Regions from separate parts of the Ferdinandcohnia sp. GQ5 genome, predicted to be linked through region 3. Evidence: riboswitches for the same ligand, from Rfam matches in the RefSeq annotation. Region 3 holds a riboswitch; each other region holds the start of a gene.
What was found. A riboswitch is a leader RNA that binds a small molecule or an ion and turns the genes downstream of it on or off. The one in region 3 is predicted to bind cobalamin.

Region 1 (7,800 bases), on a different contig from region 3:
AATTTCTAAATTAGAACCATCTGCTTTAATTTGTTTAATTTCAGATATAATTGGTGGATGTAGGTTATAATCGCCTTGTTTAGCCTCCACTTTCATAGCTTCCAGTGCTTGTTCAATCGTATTAAAATCCTCATAAGTTAAAGCTAATATTTTGCGGTCTGAACTATCATTTATATAATACAGGTATGCCTTTTTGGTATCTTTTTCAACATCAATATAATTCTCAATGATACCTGTTTGCCCGATAGTAATTCCTTGTTGATTATTTTGGAAAAGTTCAACATGTTGATAGTCTTCTAACAAATAACGGAACGAACTAATTGTATGTGAAAATTCTGCAGCTTCAGCAGTAGCAAAAGACTCAGTATTAATTGAGTTATTTACGTCCACCCTTACAGCTTTTGAATTGTCTTTCGTTACAACTTCTGAAAAATCCTCAAAATATGAATTTGATATTTCGTCAATGCCCCATTCCTTGTTTTTACGAATAACTTCATTTACTCTTGGAACTGTCTTTTGCCATTGTTCAACAACATTTTCCCCGTTAGAATCGACGATTACCGAAACGACAGAAGGAAACATTACACCGCCCAAATACACACCATATGTTAGAAGGACTTCATTTTCCCCTACAGTTTTTACAGCGTAACTATTGCTTGGCTGTCCCTCAAATGAATATATTCCAGCCTCTTCATCTTGTTGTGGTTCCTCTTCTTTTTGCAATGTGCTAAATGATTCGTCCTTTGATGATGCTTCTCTATTCTCTGAATCCATAGTAATATTTGTATTTTCTCTTGCCATTTGTGCTGAGTCGAAGCTTGAACTGTTCATATTATTAATGAAAGAAGGAGCTAAGATGAATAATAGAAGCGCTGCTGCTGCAGATGCAAGGGTAGGGACAAGCCACATTTTTCTCTTTTTCTTATTCATTTTAAGGGTTATATTTTGATAAATCTCTTGTGGCTTCCGTTTGTCTTTTACACCTGGCATTTGCGTAAGCATCTGCTCGAGTTGTTCATCACTCCACTTTGATTTTTTCATCATCTATCCCCTCCTTTACGCCTGATTCCTCCATATACTTCTTTAATACCTTTAGACCTCTGTGCTGAGTTGTCTTGACTTTACTCTCCGTCCACCCTAAAGCTTCAGCAGTCTCTGCAATCGAAAGTGATTGGATATATCGTAATATCAGTACCATACGCTGATCTGTTGTACAGTTTTCCAAGCAACGGTACATCATTTGAACCTGTTCATTTTGCAATGCTATTTCTTCCGGAAGTGGTGCAAAATCTTTTACCTCTTGACGACTCCAATCAAAGGAATCCATTATTCGCTGTTTCCACCCTTTTTGTTTCCGGAACGAATCAATCGCGACATGTCTTGCAATTGAAAACAACCATGTTTTTTCACTACTTTTTCCTTCGAATCTATCATATGATTTTAAAACTCTTATATAAACTTCCTGAACGAGATCTTCAGCTTGTTCACGATTTTTTACCATATAAAATAAGAAGGAGAAGACATCGTGATGATACTTTTCATATAGTTCCTCAAACAAGGAATCCATTTGCAAATCCTCCCGTTCATTTCATTAGTCGAATGTTTTAAAAAAAAGTTACACTCCCAATATAGTATGAATTAATAAAAAAAGGAAGAATATTTTGGTAATATTCTTCCTTACTTTGCAATTGTTACATTTTTTAAAAATAGTAATCTCAAGATTGGATATAGTATGAGAAAAAATACTCCGTTTCCAATTGCATGACTCATATCAAATGGTAATCCAGCTAAGTAATAGGCAAAGAACTTACCCGAGAATAAATAAAGAGGAATTGAGATGACAAAGCCATATAAGAAACCACAGAATACTGCATATATGGCTAATAATATGACAGGAATTCGATCTCGATACCTTCGTAATGCACCGCTGATTAACCCAATTATCCCCCATGCTATGATTTGGCCAATAGTCCATAAACCCATTCCCATTACAAGATTCGTTAATATAGAACCAAAAACAGCAACAATCACACCATAGATGGGACCCAAAAATAAGCTAGTTATCACGATAATCGCTGTCATAGGCTGAACATTCGGAAGGAATGTAAATGTAATACGACCTACAACGGACAATGCGATTAGCATCGATAAGAGCGTTAAGTTTTTTACGGATAAATTCATTATTCCCACTTATGGAGATCGAATTCGATCTTATCTTCAGGCTCTAATTTGTATTCATTAGCTCCTACCATAGCTTCTTCACCATTAACAGAATAAAACCATGATGTCTTTTCTTCTTCACTTCCTGCAACGCCATTAATGCTGGCAACAAAAGCACCATCGAATTGTGTTTCGACGTCAAAGTTTGCTTCCATGATGTCCATAACTGTAACTTCTTTTCCTGATTCAATTTTAATTTCTTTTTCTACAATGATTTCTTCACCATTGTTTTTGGATATAACGACTGTAACAATCTCTGCTGCTTCTTCTTTATCTACAGTTTCAGCTTTGTTGTTGGAAGATTCATTTGTAGATGGGGCATTGCTGCATCCAAATAAAATTCCCAATGATAGTAAAGAAACTAATAGTTTTTTCATGTTTCTAGCTCCCCTTTTGTTAAAATATGTGTATGAATAAGTGTGTTATACACCTAACATCGAATCAAATGAGCCTTGGCGTATTTGCGCCCGATTTTAAGGCCCGCAGGAAGTGGGTCATAAAGACGTTGCCACAGGATGTGGCGTTCTTAGTCTTTGATCTTACAGATCGAAAATTTCCTTTGAAAAATCGTGTTATCCGCCGGAGGCATTATTTTATTTCGCAGAAGTGTCTTGCTTCTGCGGAATAAAATAATAAAAGCTCACCCTTGGGGTGAGCTTTGAAGATATTACAGAAAAACAACAAAAAAGCATGGTGTTTAAACGCAAATTCCCGCACCCCGGAGAATTAAAAAAGGAATGAATTAGGCAGGTCTACTGACTTAAGCTTCTTCCTACTTTGAGTCCTTCCCATATGTTGAACAGCATTTGCCATCCAGTCATACAGTGGTTTTTCTCATTTCGTCCACTTTTACAGTTGCGGGGGCAGTTCTGGATTTACACCAGATTCCCTTTTAAGTCTTAGAGAGAATAAAGAAATATCTACATTCTCTGACACCTAAGATTCAATAAATATTTAATTTTCTATTTAACAATCCCTATATTACAAGAAGAGTTTTTATTTTACAAGGAAATTGTTTCTTATGGAACAAGAATCTTCGCCACGTTCTTTCAAATTATTCACTTTTTCGAGGGATTACGAATGTAAATGTCGTTCCTTCACCAAGCTTACTATGGACTGATATATTCCCGTTGTGTGCACTAACAATGTTTTTTACAATCGCAAGCCCTAAACCAGTACCAGATTTCCCTCTTGTTCTAGCCTTGTCCGCTTTATAGAAACGTTCAAATACAAAAGGTAAATCTTCTTCTGGAATACCAGAACCTGTATCTTTAATATCAACTTTTATTGAGGTTTCTTGACCAGTAACATGTACTTCAACCTGACCATTTTCATCGGTATGTCTAATCGCATTATCAATTAAGTTTGTAAAAACTTGCTCAATGCGATCAGAGTCTATATAAATTTCACCAATTTCGTCTACCTTTTTTGCAGTTAGAGTTATTTGATTATCCTTAGCTAAACCTTGAAATTTCCGAATCACACGATTAATAAGGGTATCGAAATCAACTTTTTCTTTATTTAAGGTAATATTCCCTGATTGCATTCTAGCTAAATCTAATAATTCGTTGACAAGTCGACCCATTCTTAATGACTCATCATAGATGACTTTGGTAATTTCCTTTCGCTCCTCCTCGGAGCTCGCTATGTCATCCATAATTGCTTCACTATAGCCCTGGAGCATTGCGATCGGAGTTCGCAGTTCGTGAGAAACATTTGCAATAAAATCTTCACGTAGCTTGTCCAAACGTCTTTCCTCCGTCATATCGCGAAGTACTGCAACGGCACCCCTTATATACGTCTGATTGTAAAGCGGACTCATTAAAATAACCCATGTTCTACCTTGAAGACTAATTTCAATAAATTGCTCCTTTTCAAATGTAACGGAACGTTGAAATAAATCCTTGACCTCTGGTGGAAGCTCCTGACCAACGTCCTGATACATACCTTGTTGGTAATACCAAGCTTGCAAAAAGCGTTCTGCAGGAGGGTTTGTTACCAATATCGTGCCATCACGATTTAAAGTGATAACTCCGTCCGCCATACTATTTAATATGCTTGCAAGTTGCTCTTTCTCCTGATTAAGGGCATTTATGTTATATTTCAACTGCCTCCCCATTTGGTTTAGTGCCATTCCTAAAGCGCCAATTTCGTCATGAGTTAGTATAGGAACCTTTGTATCAAATTTCCCTTTAGCTACTTCAGTAGCGGCTTCCCGCATTTTCCGTAACGGAGCTGTAATACGAGTTAATAGGAAGAAGGCAAAAACTGTGGTTAGGACAATTCCGATACCAGCAGCCAATATTATGAATTGAGTTGTATCCCTGGTAGTCTTTTGAACTACATCTAAGGATTGATAGAGAAAAACTGCACCCATCTGATCATTTTCGATGTGAAGTGGGGCACCAACCACAAATAGTTCTTGTCTTTGCTCTTGTGAAGTTTTTTCATTCTCTGTTAGTTTTATCTTTTTGCTTGCGTTTTGATCGTTTGTAATAACACGTTTAAGATCTGGGTCTTCTGTAATAACTGTAACGGGAATGTTGGGTACAGCCGCTCGATCTGGAGATACCCATAACGTGTTTTCGTCTGCTGCTATAATAACCTTTGTTTCATCATTCACAAGCTCCCACGCAAGGGTCCTAGCTACATTTTTATCCTCATGCTGCTCCATAATAACAGCAATATTAGCAGCAAGTTGAGTTAAACTTCTTTCAGCTTCTTGGATATGGTAATTCTCAAAATACTCCATGAAGAGTATTGTTAAAACAAATAACACAAAGGAAAACAGTAAAAGAATGGTTGCCCATAGTTTTCCTACTACACTTCTCCAAAATTTCATTCTTGGCCGACCTCAAATTTATAACCTACGCCCCATACAGTTACTATCATTTTTGCTGCATCCTGAGACACTTTATTTAACTTTTCACGCAAGCGTTTCACATGTGTATCTACAGTACGCAAATCACCAAAGAATTCGTAATGCCATACTTCTTTTAATAGTTGTTCACGGTCAAATACTTTGTCAGGTGATTTTGCTAAAAAGCATAAGAGTTCGTATTCCTTCGGTGTTAAGCCTACTTCCTTGCCATCTGCAAGCACACGGTGTGCATCATTATCAATTGTTAGATGAGGAAACACGATTACATCTTTAGCAGTTGTTTCAGTTTGAAGATAGGTTGTAAGTGAGGCCCTTCTTAGCAAAGCTTTTACTCGAAGAACAACTTCTCTTGGACTAAATGGCTTCACTATATAATCATCAGTACCGACTTCAAAGCCTTGCACGCGGTTTACTTCTTCTCCTTTTGCAGTAAGCATAATAATTGGAGTTGATTTTTTCTCACGCAAATCGCGGCATACCTCAATTCCGTCTTTTTCTGGCATCATGAGGTCTAATAGAATAAGGTCATAATCATTTTTCAAAGCCTTTTCTAAGGCAATATTTCCATTCTCCGCTTCTTCAATTACATAATTTTCTCTTTCTAAATACATTTTAAGTAAACGACGAATTCTTTCTTCATCATCGACAACTAAAATTTTCGCTTCATTTTCCATTTTCTTATTCCTCCATTTTCTTTCCGAAAGAATATTTCTCTACAACACTATCGTACATAAAAATTTCATAATTTGCTATAACATATATCACACTAGTTTATCCAATGAGAGAAAAGTCGATAATTCGCCACAATAAATGTTAGATAAAAAACCTTCATCACATGATGAAGGCTTCTTTTCTTATGCGTATGAGTGTAATCCAGCGATAACTAAATTTACAAATATAGTATTAAACATAATAATGAAGAATCCAACGACCGCAAGCCATGCAGATTTTTTACCATGCCAGCCTTTTGAAAGCCTCAAGTGTAAAAATGCTGCATAGAAGAGCCAAGTAATAAGTGCCCATACTTCTTTGGGATCCCAGCCCCAGAAGCGAGTCCATGCAATTTGCGCCCAAATCATTGCAAAAATTAACGCGCCTAACGTGAAAACTGGAAACCCAATTGCTACTGAACGGTAACCAATTTCATCCGTTAAGTCTAGGTTTAATTTTCTTGTTAAAGGCTGTAGAGCTGCACCTACTCGTTTACGTAAAATCAAACGAAGTAATCCATATAGTATAGATCCTGAAATTATTGACCAAAGTAATGTATTTACTTTTCTAGCACTTAATAAGGCAGGTAATTCAATCCCGCTAGAAAACTTGCCATCTGTTAGTAATTCGCCTTCATTAGGTACTACCAAAGCAGGTAATTTATATACCATCTCAGCTTCAACGCCGTCTTTATCGACCCATGAAAACACAGATTCATATTTCATAGCTCCAAATGCAGTTGAAATGGCTACAAATCCAACAACAACAACTAATGTATACATAACAAATTCTAACCAGAATGTTTCCTTGCTTTTAACAGACTGATCTACACCTTTTAAAAGATAAAGGATTCCTGCGACAAAACTTATTGAAAGAATTGCTTGCCCTAATGCCGCTGTTGTAACGTGAATGTGGAGCCAGTCACTTTGTAAAGCTGGAATTAATGGAGAGATTTCTCTTGAAAACATACTTCCATAAGCAATAACTAATAATGCAATCGGTAAAGTAAACAGTCCTAAAATACTTGTTTTATATATAAAGTAAATAATGATAAACGCTAGGACTAGCATCATACCGAAAAATGTAATAAATTCAAATAGGTTACTTACTGGTGCATGTCCTGCTGCAATCCATCTTGTAAAAAAATAGCCTAACTGTGCAGCAAATCCAATGATTGTAATAGAAATTCCGACATGGGACCAGCGGTTAAATCCATTTGAACTTTTTTTATCTCGAATCGCTCCACCAAATACAAATGTTGCCACAAGATAGAGAATAAAAGCAGCATATAGTAAATTTGAACTTAATTCAGCCATTTTTATCCCTCCTTACTTTCCTTATTTTTCGCATCAACTTGATCGATAGGTTCGGCGATTCCGGTATCGGCCAAAACATAACGAATTTCATTTTTCAAACCAAACCAGTTTTTATTTGTATGTCCTGCAACAATAACTTCATTATTTTTTCGCTGAATCCAGATCCGACGATGATGCCAGTATGATCCTTGAATAACACCAATCATAAAGATTGCACCACCCACAGCAAGTAACCATAAAGTAAAGTCTCTTCTAACTGTTAATCCAGATACATTCTTCATATCAATACCAGAAAAAGCCATTTTATACTTATTCTCACCCACAGGTTCGATATTTTGCTGAATAGCTACGAAACTGATTTCACCTTCTGGTTTATCCGGAGCATACATTTTAAATACGAATGCTGGGTTATTTGGAATCTTTGTTTTTGTGGCAGGCTCCCCTTCATCATTAAAATAGAAATCAGGGAAATAGCTTGCTAACTCGATTGAATATCCATTACCTAAATCATATTTATCTTGCGGATCTGTTAAGTTAATTGTAATTGAACCAAATTCCTGGTTCGTCTCTTTATCTACCATTGTAAAGGACATCGTGCTAAATTCATTTAATTTATAATCAACTTGGTAGACTGCATAATGGTCATGCTTTAATGGTTCATTTACTCGAATT
Region 2 (7,800 bases), on a different contig from region 3:
GCTAAGGCAGCCTTTTTTATTTAAATGTAATAGATTGTGAAATTATTTATCTTAAACTAAAGGCAGCTTATCCATCCCGTCAAACAGACTATTCACTAATTGCAGAGGTTCAAATATTACTTACTTTATTATTCATTAAAAATGTAAGGCAGCTTACATTTTTTAAAAGGGATTCCAAGTATAATCGTAAGTGTAAGTTATTAGAAACACTTTGGAGGAGGAACTAATCATGGTATTTGTATATTGTAATATAGAATCTACCTCTCATAAGGTAGTAACTGAAGTGGTATTATTGGCAATGTAGTTTTGACAGCTTGCAAGAGATCCAAGTAGTGTATGTAATGTAATACCATAAAAGAAGAAATTAATATATAGATTCGATACCTTGAGAAAAGATTTAAGAGTGCCCCTAATGTTCTGAGGGATTCTTTCAAAATTGAAGGAAAAGATAGGGTTTAGGTAAAACTAAGTACTAGTAGGAGGCATGATTATGTCAACAAATTATGAATTAGCTACATTTGCTGGTGGATGTTTTTGGTGTATGGTTCAGCCATTTGATGAGTTACCAGGCATTATTGATGTAGTTTCAGGCTATACAGGTGGGCATAAAGAGAACCCAACCTACGAAGAAGTATGCTCAAACACAACGGGTCATTATGAGGCAGTTCAAATTACGTATGATCCTAATGTGTTCCCGTATACAAAGCTCTTAGAACTATTCTGGCAACAAATAGATCCAACCGATGCACATGGTCAGTTTGGTGATCGCGGTGAGTCCTATAAAACGGCGATATTTTATCATACTGAGGAACAAAAGAGACTAGCCGAAGAGTCCAAACAGGCATTAGAGAAAAGCAAAAAGTTTTCAAAGCCAATCGTGACAGAAATCAAAGAGGCATCTGTGTTTTATCCAGCAGAAGAATATCATCAAGGCTATTATAAAAAGAATTCCTTTCATTATAATATGTACAAGGAAGGATCTGGACGAGCGGGATTTATTCGGGAAAATTGGAAGAAACACCATGCAGAAAACATAAAGAATCTTACTCCTATACAGCACCATGTGACTCAAGAGAATGGTACGGAACCACCCTTCCAAAATGAATTTTGGGATAACAAGGAAGAAGGAATTTATGTTGATATCGTTTCTGGAAAACCATTATTTAGTTCATTGGACAAATTTGACTCCGGGTGTGGATGGCCTAGCTTCACAAAGCCTATTAAGCATCAAGAAGTCCTTGAAAAACTAGATACGTCCCATGGGATGAGACGCATTGAAGTCAGAAGCTCATCAGCAGACTCCCATTTAGGACACGTATTTGATGATGGACCACGAGATAAAGGCGGGCTTCGATATTGCATTAACTCTGCAGCACTTAAATTTATCCCAACTGAAAAGCTAAATGAAGAAGGCTATGGGGAATACCTTCGGTTATTTAAATAATTTAGAAAACGTTCCTGGAGACTTCTCTAGGACGTTTTTTTATATTTAAAGCATCAATGCTACAATGGATATGGTTTTACATATATTATCAGGTGATTGTAAATGCAAAGAAGAAATCGATCTATTTACTGGTTTTTGATTATGAAATGATTATAAAACGGTATAACGGGGAGTGAAGACATGGATAAACTCATGTTGCTTTCACAAATTAATTTACTAGATGAGCTACCAGAAGAGGAATTAAAGAAGTTAGACGAAGTAACGGTAACCGTCCCTATTAAAAAAGGTACAATTATCTTAAGTCCGACTCAACAAATGAGGTCGTTGTTTTTCTTGAAAAAAGGACAGGTTCGTTTATATAAGATATCCTCAACAGGAAAGGAATTCACAATTGATCTTTTAAGTGAAGGTAATATCTTTGGAGAAACTTCTAGTTTTTCCTTAACAGAATCTAACATTTATGCAGAAGCGATGGTTGATTCCTTTGTTTGCTCGCTAGAAAAGGAGCGTTTTGAACAGTTACTACGTCAACATCCCGATATTTCGTTAAAACTTATAACTATACTGACCTCAAAGTTAAAAGAAGTGTACGAAATAACAGAAAGCATTGCTTATAAAGATGTCAAATATCGAATTCTTTTACTTTTTATGCAGTTAAGTAACCGATTTGGTGTAAGAAGTGGGGAATGGCAAACAGTTGAGGTCAAGATTACTCAGCATGACATCGCAAGTATGATCGGGTCATCAAGAGAAACCGTTAGTTTATTATTAGGAGAATTAGAAAGGGAACAAGTCATTACGAGGAAGCCATTAAAAATTAATACAGCTCTGGCTAAGAAAGTGTATGGGGTAGAGGAGGTGTAATCAATACTGCTTTCATATCATGTTTATAAAGGAAAAGGCTTGGAGCATACTATACAAAGCACAGTGATTTAAGTAGCGTTAAAAATGAAAAAGGGGTGGTGTAAGATGAAAAGGCAGCTTCCACCTGGGCAATTTGAAACAGAAAAATGGCCAATTCTGCACACAGGGGATGTTCCCGAGTTTAATGAAATCACATGGAATTTCAGACTTTTTGGAGAAGTGAAGCAAGAAAAGTCCTTATCCTATAAGGAATTCATGGAGCTTCCAAAAACCATATCAACCGTAAACATGCATTGTGTTACCACATGGTCTAAATTTGATACAACTTTTGAAGGCATTGCGCTTAGAGAGTTATTGAAATTAGTTGAAATGAATGAAGGCGTAAAATACATCAAAATTTACGGTTACTCCAATAGGGAGAGATTTGGTTATTCTGCAAACTTACCGCTAGAACCTTTATTAGGGGACGATTCTTTATTTGTATTCCGATGGAAGGATAAAAATCATGAATGGCAAGATATTGATCTAAAACATGGTTATCCACTACGGTTTATTCCACCAGAAGAATTTTATCTATGGAAAGGCACAAAGTGGGTTTCAGGGATAGAGTTTATGAAGGAAGACGAGGCTGGTTATTGGGAAGAGCGTGGCTATTCGATGACGGCCAATCCATTTAAAGAAGAGCGATACCGTTAACACAGTTAAGTACATAAACTTTTTTATACTTTGCTTCCCATAAAATAAAATAGACGTGTTTATCGACACGTCTATTTCCTATTAAATGATTGATTCTCAAAGGTTTTCTTCAACTGTATTGGTTAATTCTATTATACTTCATAAAAGGAACTGAAATGACCTTAACTCCTATTTACAAAACAATAGGGTTGTATTATAATTTCTCAGAATACAAAAAAATGAATATTTCGCAAATAGGTTTCTTACCATTCTTCTATGAGAGAATGTGAGACTAAGAGGGAAGTTGGTGTAAGTCCAACACGGTCCCGCCACTGTAAGCGAGGAGGAAGGTTATAAATATCCACTGTGTATGTAACATGGGAAGGAGTAACCGACCGTTGATTCGCAAGTCAGGAGACCTGCCTATTTTGTTTTTTAAGCTTCCTCGAGGAAAGGAACGTTTAAAGTGCAAATAAATGATCATATGTTACTATATTTGTTATATTAGGATTGCTTTATTGGAGTTCTAAGCAAATAACCTTTATTATGCCTTTACGAAACGCTCTTCCTGTGGAATGGCGTTTTTTTGTGTTCAAAATTTGAAGGGGGATAAAAAAATGAAGGAAATGTTGAAAAAATGGGGTCTGTTTAGTCTTATTTTTCTTTTTACCATGGGTATTGTTGCAGGTTGTGGTACACAAGAAAAAACGGCTCAAGATGAAAAGGCTCAAAAAACCGTTGAAAATGTTGAAGGGGAGAACGCTAATCAAGAGTTCCCTATCACGATTATAGACAGTGCTGATCGAGAAGTTACGATTGATGAAGAACCTGAATCAATTGTCTCCATACAGGCAAGTAATACAGAAATTGCATTTGCACTTGGCCTAGGAGAAAAAATCATTGGAGTTTCGGATTACGATAATTATCCATCAGAAGCACTTGAAATACAAAAAGTAGGTGCACAGGATATCAATGCAGAATTGGTTCTTTCACTTCTTCCAGACCTAGCTCTTGTTACTGATTATCATTACAATACACATCCTGAAATATTAAAGCAGTTTGAAGATGCAGGAATTGATGTGATTGTCGTTGGAAGTGCTTCTTCATTTGAAGATGCGTATGAACATATAGAAATGATTGGGAAAGCTACAGGAACTGCGACTGAGGCAAACGAAATTGTGACAAATATGAAGCAACGCTTTGATGAAATCAAGGAAAAAGCTTCAGCTATTACAGATAAAAAGAAAGTCTGGGTTGAGGTTTCGCCAGCACCAGATATTTTTACAACAGGAACCAATACGTTTATGCATGAAATGCTTGAGGCAATTCAAGCTATTAATGCAGCAGAGGAGCATGAAGGGTGGGTACAGTTAACAGAGGAGGAAATTGTCCAATTAAATCCTGATGTCATCATTACAACGTATGGCTACTACATAGATAATCCCACTGAAGAAGTATATGGGCGTGAAGGCTGGTCTGAAGTTCCTGCAGTTAAAAATAAACAGGTCTTTGATGTTGATAATGATACGGTTACGAGACCAGGTCCTCGGTTAATTGAAGGAGTCGAGACTCTTGCGAAGCTTATTTATCCAGAAGTTTTTAATAAATAAAATTACTTGGTTATATATTCTAAGTGGAGGGTTTGTACTTAGTACAGCCCTCCTAGGCGTATTCATTAGTAGTGTCCACGTGCCTGTTCCAACCATTTTACATATTGTGCTAGACAACACATTTGGTTGGGGCTGGCTTAATGAGGTTGCTAGAAATGAAGAAATGATCATTTGGAATATCCGATTACCTAGGGTATTGCTGGCATTTTTTGTTGGTGCGTCTCTTGGATTAGCGGGTGCAGCATTCCAAGGATTATTACGTAACCCATTAGCGGATCCATATACAATCGGGGTTTCATCTGGTGCATCTCTTGGTGCAGTAATTGTTTTATTTTTTCAGTTTACGATTTTGGGGTTAGGAAACTTTACTCTTCCTATTGTTGCAATCGTAGGTGGTTTTATTTCACTCCTTATTGTATTCGGACTTGTTCGATTGAGTAGTCGAAGCTTAGCGATTGAAACCATTATCTTGGCGGGGATAATTGTAAGTTCTTTTATTGGAGCAGTTGTTTCCCTCATTATTTCACTAAGCGACCAAGATTCAATGACTCAAATTATCTATTGGTTATATGGCAGTGTAGGACTAAGAGGCTGGAGTCATGTTCAGTTGATTCTTCCATTTATGTTGTGTGGTTCCTTTATTTTGTTCTACCATTACCGGGAGTTGAATGCGTTAGCTCTTGGGGAGGAGGCGGCAGATCATATTGGGGTTGATGTGAAGAAAGGAAAGTTGTATATCCTAATCGGAGCCTCATTATTAACGGGAGCCGCCGTTGCAGTGTCTGGATCGATTGGTTTTGTAGGACTTGTCATCCCACATTTAGTGCGTATTGTTACAGGGCCAAATCATCGCCATGTACTACCACTTTCCCTAATGGTAGGTGGAGCATTTCTTATAGTAGCTGATTTAGTATCAAGAAGTATTATTGCTCCAGAAGAACTGCCAATTGGTGTTATTACAGCTTTAATAGGTGCACCTGTTTTTGCCCTATTATTAATCAGAGAGAGAGTTGGAGGGGAACGAAGATGATTACTGTTAACAATTTAGTTGGTGGTTATTCGAATTCTCCTATTATTAATGGAATAAATCTTGAGATTCATCAGGGAGAATTTTTTGCACTTCTTGGACCAAATGGAAGTGGAAAAACAACCTTGTTTAAATTGATAACTGGGCAATTGCCGATCATAAAAGGTGATATATTCCTTTCTGGTAAAGAAATTTCCACTCTTTCAAAGCTTGAGAAGGCGAAGAAAGTGGCTGTTCTTACTCAGGAGGCGCAGGTTTCATTTGATTTTACAGTGGAAGAAATTGTGAGTCTAGGGCGGTATCCACATCAAAAAGGTTTATTTAAACAGCTATCCCGAGTAGATTGGAACGTCATTGAAGAGGTGATGGAAATAACGAATATAAGTCAATTTCGAAAAATTCCATTCCGAATGATCAGTGGTGGCGAGAAGCAAAGGGTGTTATTAGCTAAGGCATTGGCGCAAGAACCTGAGATTTTACTTTTAGATGAGCCAACGAATCATTTAGATGTGAAACACACATTCCAAATGTTGGATTTATTAAAAGAACGGCAGCAAAGTATGGGGTTAACCATTTTCTCCATTCTGCATGATTTAAATGTTGCTTCTCAATATGCAGATCGAATCGCCATGCTTCATAAGGGCTGTTTCTTAGAAGTTGGAGATGTTGACAATTTCAGAAAGACCGACCTACTAAAGAAGGTATATGAAGTGGATATTAAGCTTGGGTCTCATCCGACAATTTCAAAACCGCAACTCCTTATGACACCAGGCTATCATCAAGCAGAACCTTGTACACGTTTTGAAAATTCTTATCAGATTCATCAAACGAAAGAGTATATTCACATTCAGTTCGATCACCCTTTACGAACAATTTCGAATGGGGTCATCGGTGATGGTATTCAATGGTTAAGGCATTTTTGTAATTTTTATGTTGATAAGAATTATAATTGCTCAGCACCTGACCGTGATTTGCGAAATTGGATGACAAAGTACGCTATTCCTTATGAGCAAGCGGTTGGAATGATGACAGCTGTTCAATTAAAGGATGTGGTTATACGTCATGAAGAATTTGAAGGTATTCAAATTCTAGCTGTTGTAACTGCAGGTACCGGGAATGCTGTCGATATTTCAAGTCGTACCCATTCTAAGGTGAGTCAATCAGTAGGTACAATCAACACCATGCTGTTCATTGATTCACATTTTACAGATGGTGCACTTGTAAATGGCTTTATGTCAGCTACAGAAGCAAAAACAAAAGCATTACTAGACATGAATATTAAAGATCCACACTCCAACACGATTGCAACTGGTACATCAACGGATTCACTACTTCTAGGTCTTACTCAACAAGGGGAGAAAACACCATATGCAGGTTCAGGAACCACTGTTGGAAAAGCTATAGGTCAAATCGTGTATGAAGCAACAAAAGAAGCTATCCAAAAGTATTTACAAAGTAGTCCAAACGAAATAAGGTGGGGAAGTAAATGACCGAACGACGAATTGTAATTGCAGGTACTGGAAGTGGCGTTGGAAAAACAACATTAACAATTGGTATTATGTCAGCATTCATGAAACGAGGGCTAAGCGTACAAGGCTTTAAATGTGGTCCTGACTATATAGACCCATCCTATCATACAGCTGTAACAAAACGAGTTTCACGCAATTTAGATAGTTGGATGCTCACTCATGAAAGAGTTTTGGATATTTTCACACATGGAAATCGTGATGCAGATATTTCAATTATAGAAGGAGTTATGGGATTCTTTGATGGAAAAAGTCCGGAAACGAATGAAGGTAGTACTGCAGAGATTAGTATCATAACGAAAAGTCCTGTATTGCTTGTAGTCAATTGTGAAAGTATGGCTCGTAGTGCTGCAGCAATTGTGAAGGGTTTTCAAATGTTTGCAGAAGGTCCAAATATAGTTGGAGTTATTGCAAACAGAGTGGGGAGCGAGGGACATTTCCAACTTGTCAAAAAAGCAATTGAACAAGAATGTCATATTCCGGTTATTGGATATTTGAAACGAGATGTCGAGATTGAAATTCCAGAAAGACATCTTGGACTTATTCCTTCAATTGAACGCGGTGAACTTACTCCGTTATTTGATAAAGTTGGTGACTTGGTTTTAGAGACGATTGATCTTGATAAATTGCTTGAATTAGCTGTAGCGGAACCGC
Region 3 (7,800 bases):
AGTTCTTACTATATCTAACCCTAATGATGATTTTGATGGAGGTGAATAACCTTCACCATTATCTATTACTTGAACGATGATTTGACTATCCATTTGCTGTAATTGTACCTCAATTTCACCTGATTCAATTGTTTTAAATGCATGCTTTACACAGTTTTGGACTAATTCATTGACAACAAGTGCAACTGTAACTGCTTTATTGGATTTGATTTGTATATTTGGGCCAGAGTATGATAACGAAATATTCTTATCTACCCCTGATTCCTTCACAAGTTCATTTCCAATCTTTTCAATTAATTGATAAAGATCAACATCATCTACAGTTGAATTTGATAATATGATTTCATAAACGGCAGCAATACTTGTTATTCGATTGAGACTTTCCTCGAAATGAATTTTACTTTCTTCAGGAAGCCCTCTTCTCATTTGTAAACGTAATAGACTCGCTACAGTCTGAAGATTATTTTTCACACGATGATGAATTTCTCGAATTGCAACTGACTTAACAATAAGCTCCCGTTCTTTCTCTCGTAATTCAGTTATATTCTTTAAGATAACAAAGAAGCCGTATTCGCTTTCCTTCATGGATAGTCTTATCTTCTTCACTTGAAAAAACCTATTCAAGATCGTTAGTTCTTTGATTAGGAGGTCTTCTGGATCTTCAAGAATACTATTTATTTCAGGAAAAAACTCAATTAACATCCGATCAACCCAATGACCATCCGCATAGGTCTCTTGAATTAAGTTAGATGCTGATGGATTACAATAAACGATTCTCCCCCTATCATCAATTAAAAACAAAGATTCCTCAAGCATTTCCGGAATGATTGGACGATTTTGTGTGATTCCGACCAAAATTTCGCTCAATGTCTCAGTTGCTTCTGATAACGCTTCCATCTTTTCCTGAGTTTTTAGCTGCTCACTGATATCTTTTTCCATGATTAAGGTTCCGATGACTTTATCCCTATTATTTTTAATTGGGACAACACTTTGATTTACGGTTCTACCTTCTTGTGTTAATGCACGATTTAGAAAAATTGGTTTGCCTGTCTTCAATGAAGATAACACGGAAGGTTCAAAAACATCATAAGCAAATTTACCGACAATAGGTTTTGAATAGATGGATTTAGCTGTTGTTGGTGAGGCTTCTGCTACAACAATTGCATGTTTTCCCTCTTTTGTAAGGCAATCAACAAATACATTTGCCTTATTTAAATCTGCAATCAAGAATAAGTTTGCAGCCACACTTTTTATAATTTCAATGTCTACCTCAGATAGATTTGTGTGGAGGGTACACAACTCCTCAATCTTGTTGTTTGTCATAGTACTTATCTCCTGTTTCTATTGAGAGCAATATATAATAAGTATTATAAGAGTCTTATATTTTTATGTCAATATTATGAATTTAATAATTAATATGATTAATAGACTTTTAGACAAAAAACAGGAATAAAGAATGTCAATTGACATTTCATTATTCCTGTTTTTTTACAAGGTTTATGATAATTGAGTAAGCTTAACGCCACTTACCTTATGTTTTAAAACCCTTTCTATTATGTCAGCAAGGTAAGCACCCGCTTCGACAGGAGGAATTCCACCTTCATGTATATTTGAAATTACCGTTCTGTCTGCCTCAACCGTATTTTCTGTTGGTCTGTATATAAGATAGGCACTAATACTTTTGGATGTAGCAAGCCCTGGTCGTTCACCTATCAAGGAAATCACTACATCACAATTTGTCATAGAAGCGATTTCATCTTGAATCCACACACGACTTCTTTTAATAAAAACAGGTTCTCCCATTGAAATATTTTTCACCTGTAATCCTTGAATTAATGAAGGTAGTAAATCTGGTATATTGGCTTCAATCCCGGTGGAGCTTAGGCCATCCGATATGACAATTTGGACTTGTTTGTTTTTTGATAGATTTTTTTTAGCCCAATCTCTAGAAGTATCATTTAAAAAACGACCGCTATCTAAATTCATTAAATATTCATCCATTGATTTTGATTTGGAATGAAGGACAGGTAAATTCATTTCTTTTAAAAATTCCTCTGATACTCCATTAAATACTGCATCCTGTGCAGCAGCATGGTCGATCCGAAAATAGAGATATTCCTTTGTTTTGAATCGTGTCCCTGTACGACCAACTCCAATTCTTGCTGGTGTTATCGCCCTTGCTTTTTCGATGATGTCATAATCAACTGGATTATCTACTCCAATTTCTCTTTTATTCTCCACAATAATATGACTATTGATGTTTTCTTGTTGATCATTGGTGCTGGATACCTTTTTCTGTTTTTCCAATTCTTCAATTACTTGATTGACAATGTCTTGAATATCCATTCCATCATCTCCTATTATTTAAAAATAGATAAGTCTCCTGCTCTATCAGTTAATTGACCATTTTCCATAATCCCCATTTTTTCCATCCAAATTTCAAATTCTCTTAATGGTCGTAAACCTAGCATCTCTCTTAAACTAGCATCATCATGGTAACTTGTATCCTGATAACTAAGCATTACATCATCCCCGCCTGGAACTCCCATATAAAAGTTCGCCCCAGCTAACGCCGTTAACATTCCAGCGATTTCCTGGTCATTTTGATCAGCTTGCATATGATTTGTATACGTTGGCGCAATCCCCATTGGAATTCCATGTAATTTCCCCATAAAAAGATCCTCTAAATCCGCACGTATCATTTGTTTTCCATCGTATAGAGTTTCTGGTCCAATAAATCCAGAGACATTATTGACCATAAATGGTTTCCAGTGGCGTGCAAACCCGTAGGTTCTTGACTCAAGGGTTTGCATATCAACACCGTGGTGAGAATTGAGTGAAACCTCAGAACCTTGTCCAGTTTCGAAATAAAATTGATTCGGACCTGCTGAAGTACCGTGTTTAGCCATTAGGTCTGCTGCCTCATCTAAAATAGACTTTGAAACTCCAAAATCATCATTTGTTGAATTTGTTCCAGCTAAACTTTGAAAAATGATTCCACTTGGTGCCCCTTTTTCAATAGCTTTCATTTGAGTGGCAATATGTGCTAATACACAATTTTGTGTCGGAATTTCCCACTGCCTCATAAAATCATGTGTCATGTGTAAAATCCTAGATACAGATTCTACTGAATCGTTATTAGGATTGACTCCAATTACTGCATCCCCTGCCCCGTACGAAAGTCCTTCCTTTAAAGAAGCAAGAATTCCTTCTAGATTGTCATTTGGATGGTTAGGCTGACAGCGAAAAGCTAAACGGCCTTGTTCCCCAATTGTTGTGTTGCAGTGAGCAGTCGGTCTAACTTTCTGTGAAGCCATCACCAAATCGATACTGGACATTAACTTTGCAACAGCAGAAATCATTTCACTCGTTAGCCCTTTACTAATTCGTAGCAGTTGGGAAGAACCTGTGTTGTGCGAGAGGATGTATTCCCTTAATTCACCAACTGTCCAACCCGAGATTTCTTGATAAATATATTGATTAATATCATCATAGATAATCCTTGTCACTTCGTCTGATTCATATGGAATCACTGGTTCCTTGTAAATGTCCTTTAAGGTTAACTCACTTAAAACAAATTTTGCTGCCATACGCTCCAAATTCGAACGAGCTGCAATACCCGCCATAATATCCCCAGATTTTTCCTCACTTGCTTTTGCTAAAATTTCTTTAATGGACTGAAATTGATACACTTCATTTTTCAATGTACATTTAAACATCTTTAAGCCTCCAATCTATTTAATCTTCTTCACAATTCAGGATTCGGAAAGCGCTAACAATAATAAGTTAAATAAAAAAGGCACCTTAACAACAAGCCATAAAAATGGCTTCAGTTAAGGCACCTTTACCTGAACGTTTCACTTTTTAACAATTATAGCAAAGAGTGTAAAAACTTGAAAGGTTGTTTTTCGTAATGTTATATAATTGCAGGTTTGATCACTTTTCTATTTTATTCGACCGATAATCCATTCCAAACAATTTATATTTTTTCAGAGACCCGGGTAGCATCTTAAGCAATCCAACCGGCAATTTCTCGCAGTCTTCTTTCGACCTTTTAAAGCGGAACAACTCCTTTACCAATCTCTAACATAACGAGGGACGATTCAATTGTTACGTTTTTGTTTTTCGTAAAGCAAGGTCTCCAAAATTTCCATAAACCTACTTCGAATGTTGTCATTGTTTTGGTATTCGTAAGCTCAGTTGCAATCCATTTTTCCCGTCCCTCTTATACCAAGGTAGTTTCGGGCTCACATTTTGTTTCCCACTATCGGAGCGAATTACCATCATAGGCTATTATCCAGCTACATCGGTTATTCTCTTCTCCTACTAACTTCCTTCCCGAGAAGGCACCGCCAATAACGAGTTGCATTTCCATCCCTCTTCATACTGCATTGATAATAAAACACCCTGACCATGTGAAACCGAATCCTCCCAAAAGGTTTTTAAAGCTAAGTATTTTGATACTATGTAGCGAATGACACCCACATGGGTAATGACAAGAATATGCTTCCTCTCATTAGTTGGACGTTCCATTACTTGTAGAAATAAATCATGGAGAAAGGCATCAATTCTTGATTTGAAGGTTTCCGCTGCCTCACCGTTTGGTATTGGTATTGCTTCCCAATCATCAAGCCACTCCTGATAACGTGGCTCATTTTCTAAGTGATGATATGTTTTTCCCTCCCAATCACCAAAGTCTATTTCTCTTAATCTTGAATCTATAGTAGCTTCCGTCGAAATATTTAAATAATCAAATGTTTCTTGGCACCGTCGTAAATCACTAATAAAGATAGAATCAAATTCCTGCTTTACTAAATCTCTTTTTAACTCTAAAAGTTGATGTAGTTCACTTTTTATAACTTGTCGGTCCGCATGCCCTAAATACCGTTTTTCCTGATTCCAGTCGGTTATCCCATGACGAACGAGAAATAAGTCCACATTATAGCAAGTCCCCATAATTCGCCTCCTTCTATTACGGTACCAAGTAAATCTCCATCTGTGCCTTTAAGATCCCATTATCGATCTGATAATAGAAGAACAAAACTCAATTAGCTATTTTCCCCTCCTGTTTTTGAACGCCAAAAAACGCTTTCCCTCAGGAAAGCGTTGTGGAAAGGCAATTTATATACTGCTCGTATATAAAACTTGCAATCTATCTATTAAATAGCAAACATATATTATTTAGAGATTGCCGCTCTTTAAACATTCCTTTCCTCGAGGAAGCTTAAACAAAACAAATAGGCAGGTCTCCTGACTTGCAAATTAACGGTTGGATACTCCTTCCCATGCTAGTTGCACAGTGGATAAAACGTAACCTTCCTCCTTGCTTACAGTGGCGGGACCGTGTTGGAATTGCACCAACTTCCCTCTTAGTCTTAATTGGCTCACCAGGAGCACATTAAGAAACCTATTTGTTAATATTCGTTTTTTTATTCTAACTGCATTATAGTCCAATCATATACATTTGTAAAATATTGTTACTTCCGAAGCAAAGTAAATCGTAAGGTAATTTGAACCTACTTAAATTACTTTAGTTACATATGGTATTCGGTTAAACACTATCAAAATAGACCTTATGTTAATCCAATGATTCTACGGTAGATTAGAAATTGCCATTCTCGTCCACCCCATCTATCCAGTAAAGTCTCCTTACACTATATATATTTAAAAATATTTTAATCTCTAAAGTAAAAACTGTGACAATCATAAAATAGTTGTCACAGCCATTTATTTTAGAGCAATGTTTTATTCACCCAACTGTTGAATTTGATCTATTGTATTCGTTACATTCTGCAACGTTTGAAATAACTTACTATTTTCAAGAAGAGCAGAATCTAATTGTCCATTCTCGATATTAGCTAGAAGCAAATTAACGCCTTCTTCTGCCTGTTGGTTATAATCGACGATCTGTTGATGGAGGTCCTCTGCGACTCCTGGTGGCTGAAGCTCGTTGAATGAATTCATGTCTTCCTGCATTTCAGTTAACATCATTTCAAAATCAGCTCTTGCTTGTTCATCGGTAACAGCCTGTTCTGCTAGGCTGGGAGCATCGTTAACAAAAGTACTAACCTCATTGACATAATCCGTTGCCTCATTCACATACGTTAATGTATTATTAACATCCTCAAGGACAGAACAAGCCCCAAGAAATAGTAACCCTATTAAAGAAATAACTAAAAATCGTTTCTTCACCATATCCCCTCCTGTTTGTAAGCATACCTTATATACGATACGAAACGGGAAAGGTTTCAAATTTCTTTCTACCCCCTTGTTTCTAAACTTCAATTACTACTATTGAAACGAATCCTCGAAAAGAATTATATGCTTGCGATTTCCAATTCCATCACCATTTATATCCCAGTAGGGTAAAAAATCAACTTTGATATGGTCGATATATAGTGGTTCATCCATGAGATTATGGAAAACATCATCTTCTCGTTCAGTTCCACTATATTCGATGACAATATCTAAATCACTTTCGGCATGAAAATTGCTGTATAAACGACTCCCGATAATGGCTATCTTTATTATTTCAAGATCAAAATCGTCAAGTGTCTCGTTAACATGAGACATGATCATTGATGCTATTTCACTCTTGGAATATTGACTTAACCCGTACACCTCAACAGTACCCAGAAAGACACCTCTATTCTTCTTTTAAATAATGTATACAACTTTAGTAGTAACCTTGTGTCCCAATTTTTAGTTTTTCCTTTAGTACATTCATCACTTATTAACTGTCCACTTTGTGTGATGACCATTAAGAAGTAATGAGGTAACCTTGGTTTTGAATGTCTACATTAAATTGGATATCCATTTTCAAATTTGTATAGTATTTTGTTCTCCAATTTTTTAATTCCTTACGTGTTAATTCTCTCCGAAAGAATTGACCTATTCCAAAAATATCTGCCTTATTCTCTTTTGTTTTTAAAATCATATTGTTAAATCGTTCACTAAGTGCTTGGTTTAATTCCTTTTTAATTTCATTTAGAGAAGGCTCTCCTCTTGTTTCCAATATCACTACCTTCAACTTAATCTTACTTTTTAAGAAGGGTTGGTTGTTATGAAACGAACCTTTGTGGTGGATTGTATTATTAACTATCCGAACAGTTGCTTTTTCCATAACCTCAATTTCTCCTGAACTACTTTCGCCTTTAAAGATATTATATAATAGCGTTTCATCCGGACTTATTTGATCTACCATTTTCCCATTTTTAACGATGGCTGATCCTATTTGTTCCATAGGAAATTCATCCCCTGAACGAATTAAGGGGATTGCAACATCATACGTATAGGAATGGATTCCTCGGTAAACTTCCCAAACTCTTGTAAGTGCAATATCAGGATCCCAACCTGCATTCTTCTCAAAGAAATCAACAGTTGTTGAACCAACTAATCCAATTGTATCTTTTAACTTTGAGAAGAGCACATTTATATCCTCATCACTAATGGCTACCAATGCTTTAGGTGAAACTTCACGGGAACGCATAAATCCTCCAATAATATCTTTTACACCGTCCTCTGCTGCTCCTCTTTCTATTATGATAAGTTTTACATGAAGTAGATCGACCCTGCTTTCTAAATTTCTACTGATTGTGTCAATCGCCTTTGCTATGGTTTTATCTTTGAAAGATACGATCCTTGATTCGATTTTCCCAGCATTTGATACTGGTAGATTAATTATAACTTCATATTCATTCTCTATCTTAGAAACACCGAGAACAACCGGAAGTAATCGATGGTTGATATCCTTATTATCCCAGCATCCCGTCAAAGGTAAAATCGTAATAAGTAAAATTG

Region 1: another riboswitch for cobalamin. It lies ahead of AC6CHV_RS11610 (DUF4430 domain-containing protein); the one in region 3 lies ahead of AC6CHV_RS15090 (histidine phosphatase family protein).
Region 2: another riboswitch for cobalamin. It lies ahead of AC6CHV_RS02985 (ABC transporter substrate-binding protein); the one in region 3 lies ahead of AC6CHV_RS15090 (histidine phosphatase family protein).

Annotation. Positions count from the first base shown of each region.
Region 1 covers NZ_JCAXEW010000008.1:81,758-89,557, forward strand. Annotated here, with positions in the region: gene AC6CHV_RS11595 (RsiX family anti-sigma factor) at 1-1,044, opposite strand, end outside; gene sigX (RNA polymerase sigma factor SigX) at 1,019-1,567, opposite strand; gene AC6CHV_RS11605 (ECF transporter S component) at 1,678-2,181, opposite strand; gene AC6CHV_RS11610 (DUF4430 domain-containing protein) at 2,181-2,597, opposite strand; cobalamin riboswitch at 2,949-3,173, opposite strand; gene AC6CHV_RS11615 (ATP-binding protein) at 3,275-5,062, opposite strand; gene AC6CHV_RS11620 (response regulator transcription factor) at 5,059-5,775, opposite strand; gene ccsB (c-type cytochrome biogenesis protein CcsB) at 5,956-7,128, opposite strand; gene AC6CHV_RS11630 (cytochrome c biogenesis ResB family protein) at 7,131-7,800, opposite strand, start outside.
Region 2 covers NZ_JCAXEW010000002.1:198,356-206,155, reverse strand. Annotated here, with positions in the region: gene msrA (peptide-methionine (S)-S-oxide reductase MsrA) at 491-1,444, shown strand; gene AC6CHV_RS02995 (Crp/Fnr family transcriptional regulator) at 1,625-2,308, shown strand; gene AC6CHV_RS02990 (molybdopterin-dependent oxidoreductase) at 2,414-3,004, shown strand; cobalamin riboswitch at 3,223-3,424, shown strand; gene AC6CHV_RS02985 (ABC transporter substrate-binding protein) at 3,601-4,593, shown strand; gene AC6CHV_RS02980 (FecCD family ABC transporter permease) at 4,556-5,623, shown strand; gene AC6CHV_RS02975 (adenosylcobinamide amidohydrolase) at 5,620-7,110, shown strand; gene AC6CHV_RS02970 (cobyrinic acid a,c-diamide synthase CobB) at 7,107-7,800, shown strand, end outside.
Region 3 covers NZ_JCAXEW010000011.1:173,286-181,085, reverse strand. Annotated here, with positions in the region: gene AC6CHV_RS15105 (histidine kinase N-terminal domain-containing protein) at 1-1,323, opposite strand, end outside; gene eutC (ethanolamine ammonia-lyase subunit EutC) at 1,498-2,346, opposite strand; gene AC6CHV_RS15095 (ethanolamine ammonia-lyase subunit EutB) at 2,361-3,719, opposite strand; gene AC6CHV_RS15090 (histidine phosphatase family protein) at 4,327-4,956, opposite strand; cobalamin riboswitch at 5,224-5,426, opposite strand; gene AC6CHV_RS15085 (DUF6376 family protein) at 5,746-6,195, opposite strand; gene AC6CHV_RS15080 (nucleotidyltransferase domain-containing protein) at 6,292-6,621, opposite strand; gene AC6CHV_RS15075 (Ger(x)C family spore germination protein) at 6,761-7,800, opposite strand, start outside.